2 regions of the Sphingomonas sp. BT-65 genome follow, and region 2 is predicted to be linked to the other one. Evidence: riboswitches for the same ligand, from Rfam matches in the RefSeq annotation. Region 2 holds a riboswitch; the other holds the start of a gene.
The links. Region 2 has a riboswitch for cobalamin ahead of metE (5-methyltetrahydropteroyltriglutamate--homocysteine S-methyltransferase). Riboswitches for the same ligand answer to the same signal wherever they lie in the genome.
Positions count from the first base shown of each region.

Region 1: another riboswitch for cobalamin. It lies ahead of OK349_RS04940 (TonB-dependent receptor plug domain-containing protein); the one in region 2 lies ahead of metE (5-methyltetrahydropteroyltriglutamate--homocysteine S-methyltransferase).

Region 1 covers NZ_JAPCIA010000001.1:1,023,533-1,025,730, forward strand. The annotation lists gene OK349_RS04935 (TonB-dependent receptor) at 1-480, shown strand, start outside; cobalamin riboswitch at 537-756, shown strand; gene OK349_RS04940 (TonB-dependent receptor plug domain-containing protein) at 941-2,198, shown strand, end outside.
Region 2 covers NZ_JAPCIA010000002.1:175,132-177,329, reverse strand. The annotation lists gene metE (5-methyltetrahydropteroyltriglutamate--homocysteine S-methyltransferase) at 1-1,192, opposite strand, end outside; cobalamin riboswitch at 1,305-1,507, opposite strand; gene OK349_RS15385 (VOC family protein) at 1,563-1,997, opposite strand; gene OK349_RS15380 (VOC family protein) at 1,997-2,198, opposite strand, start outside.

The sequences.
Region 1 (2,198 bases), on a different contig from region 2:
TCGCTGGGCCTCGCCGGGCGCTGGCGGCCGGTGCCGGGGCTGGAGCTCGACGCCTCGGTCTATCTCAACGACAGCAGCGTCACGCGCCGCGACGTGATCCTCCTGCCGATCGACGCCCCCGCGATCCCCGCCGACCGGCTCCCCAACGTCGCCGATGCGACCGCGCGGCTGGGCTTCGCCTACACCGCGGACCTGTCGAGCGACGCCGCGCTCTCGCTCACCGGTCATGCGCGCTATGTCGGCCAGTCGACCCTGGGCATCGGGCCGATCCTCGAGCGGCTTCAGGGCGACTATCTCGACACGATGCTCGAAGCGCGCATCGGCAATGACCGCCGCAGCCTCAGCCTCGCGCTCACCAACCTGGCCGATTCGCGCGGCAACCGCTTCGCGCTCGGCTCGCCCTTCCTGATCCGCGACCGCGACCAGATCACCCCGCTGCGCCCGCGCGCCATCCGGATCGGCTTCGACCTCGCGTTCTGAGTTGGCAACAAGCGGGATTGCGCGTAGGGCGCGCCTCGCAACCGGGAGAAATCCGGTTGTCCAATGATCGCGCCGGTGCCCCAACGGGGCTTAATCGGGAATGCGGTGCGGGTGGGCGACCATCCAAAACCGCGGCTGTCCCTGCAACTGTGAGCGGCGAGCGAGGCGCACTGGCTTCCCCTTGAGGAAGCAGCCACTGGATCATCGATCCGGGAAGGCCGTGCGCCAAGCGACGACCCGCGAGCCAGGAGACCTGCCAGCGCGAGTCGCTCTTGCCTGGGTCCAGGGATAGGCCAAGGCACGGTTTCTCTCCGTCTGAGCGACGAACCATGCGGCCGGGGCCGCACGGTTGCGCTTGCGCGGGTGCCTCCAGCGTCCGCCCGCGAGAGCGCGACGGCCGTTCGCGCGCGGATGGCACGCCCCAGCACATCCGTTGCTCCGACGCCGGGGGGATTACGCCGTGAACTACCGTTTCCTGACCCTATTGCTCGCCACCGCCGCCACGCCGGCCTTCGCGCAGGACACCAGCCCGCCCCAGGGCACCGACGACGAGGTCATCGTCACCGCCAGCCGCGTGCCGCTGACCGCGCGCGAAATCGGCAGCGCGGTGAGCATCGTCACCGCCGAGGACCTCGAGCGCGAGCAGATCATTTTCGCCAAGGACGTGCTGCAGGACCTGGCCGGCATCCAGATCAGCTCCGACCGGCCGGGCGACGCCACCAGCGTCAGCATCCGCGGATCGGACAATGACCAGGTGCTCTACCTGATCGACGGCATCGAGCTCGGCGACCCCAGCAACATCAGCACGCAATACCAGACCGACGACCTCACCACCCGCGACATCGCGCGGATCGAGGTGCTGCGCGGCAACCAGAGCTCGCTCTATGGCTCGGACGCGATCGGCGGGGTGGTGAACATCATCACCCAGCGCGCGACCGCGGATGGCATCACTGTGAACGCCGAGGGCGAAGCGGGATCGCACGACACGCTGAACGGCGGCGCCTCGCTGCTCGGCCGCACCGGCGCGCTCGACTTCCGCCTGACCGCGAGCGGCTATCGCCACAAGGGCCCGTCGCTGGCCGATACGCCGGCAGGTGACGCGGCGGAAGACGACGAATATTGGCGCTATGGCTTCAGCGGCCGGCTCGGGCTGGCGGCGAGCGCCAATGTCGACCTGCAGCTGATCGGCTTCTGGCAGGATTCGCACAGCGACCTTGACGACACGACCGCCGACAGCCTCGACACGGCGCGCGTCAAGGAATGGGCGCTGGCCGGTCAGGGCAGCTTCCGCAGCGACGACGGTGCGCTGCGCGCCACCGCGACGGCGAGCCGCTACAAGGCGCAGCGCCGTTATTTCGGGATGTGGAACCTGCCCGAAGGCGACTTGTTCGAGGGCACCAAGGACTCGCTCTCGCTCAACGCCAGCTATGACAAGAGCGGCGTGTTCGGTGTCGCAGCCGGGGCCAATTACGAGGAGGAATATACCGACCAGGTCACCAGCTTCTCGGGCGTGTTCGATGCCAAGATCACGACCAAGTCGGCCTATGCCGAAGCCGCGCTGCGGCCGGTCGCGGGCCTGACCATCACCGGCGCCGCGCGCATCGACGACAATAGTCGCTTCGGCAGCTTCGACACCTATCGCGTGACCGGCGCTTATGTCGTGCAGGACGCGATCGGCGGCGGCGACGTCAAGCTGCGCGCGAGCTATGGATCAGGCG
Region 2 (2,198 bases):
CGTCGTGGATGCGCGGCGAAGTGCGGCGGTTGGCGGCAGCCTGCGACGACGCCTCCAGCTCGGCGGCGACGGCGGCGCGGCCTTCGTTGAGCGCGCGCTTGAGGATGGTGAGCTCCTCGACCTTCTGGACGGCGAAGGCGAGCCACTGCCTGACTTCGGCATCGAGCTTGCTCTCCAGACCGAGATCGACGGGGACGTGGAGCAGCGAGCAGGATGGCGCGAGGATCAGGTCGCGCTCGGCCGCGAGCGGCTCGATCCAGTCGAGCAAGGCGGCGAGATCGGCGCGCCAGATGTTGCGGCCGTCGATCACGCCGAGCGACAAAGCGAGCGACTTGGGCGCGGCCTTGAGCACGGATGTCAGCTGCTCGGGCGCGCGGACGAGATCGACGTGCAGGCCTGCGACGGGCAGCGCCGCTGCGAGGGTGAGGTTGTCGCCGAGCCCGCCGAAATAGGTGGTGAGCATGATCTGCGGCGTCGAGCGCGCGAGCCGGGCATAGGCGCGGGTGAAGGCGCGACGCTGCTGCTCGCTGAGGTCGGTGACCAGGATCGGCTCGTCGATCTGAACCCATTCGGCGCCGGCATGGGCGAGGTGACCCAGGATCACGCCGTAGAGGCCGAGTACTTCGTCGAGAGTGTCGAACGGATCGACTCCCGCGGCTTTCACCAGGCTGAGCCAGGTGACCGGGCCGAGCAGGACGGGGCGCGTCTCATAACCCTGCGCCTTGGCCTCGCGATATTCCTCGACCACCTTGAGGCGGCCGAGCGCGAGCTTCTGTCCGGCGGAAAGCTCGGGGACGATGTAATGGTAGTTGGTGTCGAACCATTTGGTCATCTCGCACGCGGTGAGGCTGTGCGAATGGGCGCAGCCTTCCAACGCGCCGGTGGTGCCGCGGGCCATCGCAAAATAGGTGGCGAGCGTCGCCTCGCCGTCCGCTGCGCCGTAGCGGGCGGGGATCGCACCGAGCATCACGCTCAAGTCGAGGACATGGTCGTAGAGCGAGAAATCGTTCGACGGCAGCCAGTCGGCGCCGAGCGCGGTCTGGCGCGCCCAGGCGGCGGTGCGGAGACCCGCGGCGGCTTCGAGCAGGGCGGTTTCGCCGGACTTGCCCGACCAGAAGGATTCGAGCGCGAACTTGAGCTCGCGGCGCGGGCCGATGCGCGGGAAGCCGAGCGTGGCGATGGTGACGGTCATTGGTCTTCTACCCCGAAGAGGGCGGGGAGAAGCCGGACGCGTGCGGGCCTGCGCCGCCGGTGGGGATCCGGCCGCGCATTGCGCATGCGGCCAGACCGGGCACCCCGCCGGTGGACGTTATCGCGTCGCGGGCAGGTCTTCTGGCTCACGGGTCAATGCGGACGGTCTGGCCTTCCCGGAGCAAGCTCCAGTGACACGTATCGACCGCCGCTCGCCGCTTACAGTTGCGGGGGCAGCGCCGGATTTGCACCGGCTTCCCGTCTTAGCTCCGGCGCGAGCGACGCCGGCCGGAGAACCTTCGACCCTTGCAATATCGCGCGGGCCGGGGGTCTCGTCAAGTATGATATAAAGATTTCTTTATGTCTTTATATCAATGTTCGGTCGGGCCCTTGAGCTCGATCACATTGCCCTCGGGGTCGCGGACATAGATCGAGGGGCCTTCGCCCTCGGCGCCGTAGCGCGGGCCCTCCTCGACGATCTCGACGCCGTGAGCGGCAAGGTGCGCGCGCAGAGCGGCATCATCGAACGGGTCGATCGCCAGCGCGAAATGATCGAGGTTGCGGCCTTCCGCGCCCGGCGCTGCGCCGCCGCGCGCGCCGAGCCTGCCGTCGATCGTCACCAGATCGATCAGCGCGGCGCCGGCGCGGAGCTGGTAGAGGCCGATCGCTTCTTGCTCGCGCTCGTCGGTGCAGCCGAGCACGTCGTGGTAGAAGGCAAGCATGCGCGGGAGATCGACGACGCGCAGGACGATGTGATCGATCCCGCGCATCTTGAACGGTGGGGCGAAGGGCGGAGGCGTCGGCATCACCCTTCGCCCATGCCCGCGGGGTTCATCCACATCGGCTCGAACACGTTGCCGTCGGGATCGGCGAAGCTGCGGCCGTACATGAAGCCCAGGTCCTGCGGCGCGCGCACATCGGCCTGGCCGCCATTGGCGCCGGCCTTCTCGACGATCGCATCGACCGCCTCGCGGCTGTCCTGCGACAGCGCGATCAGCATCGCGCTG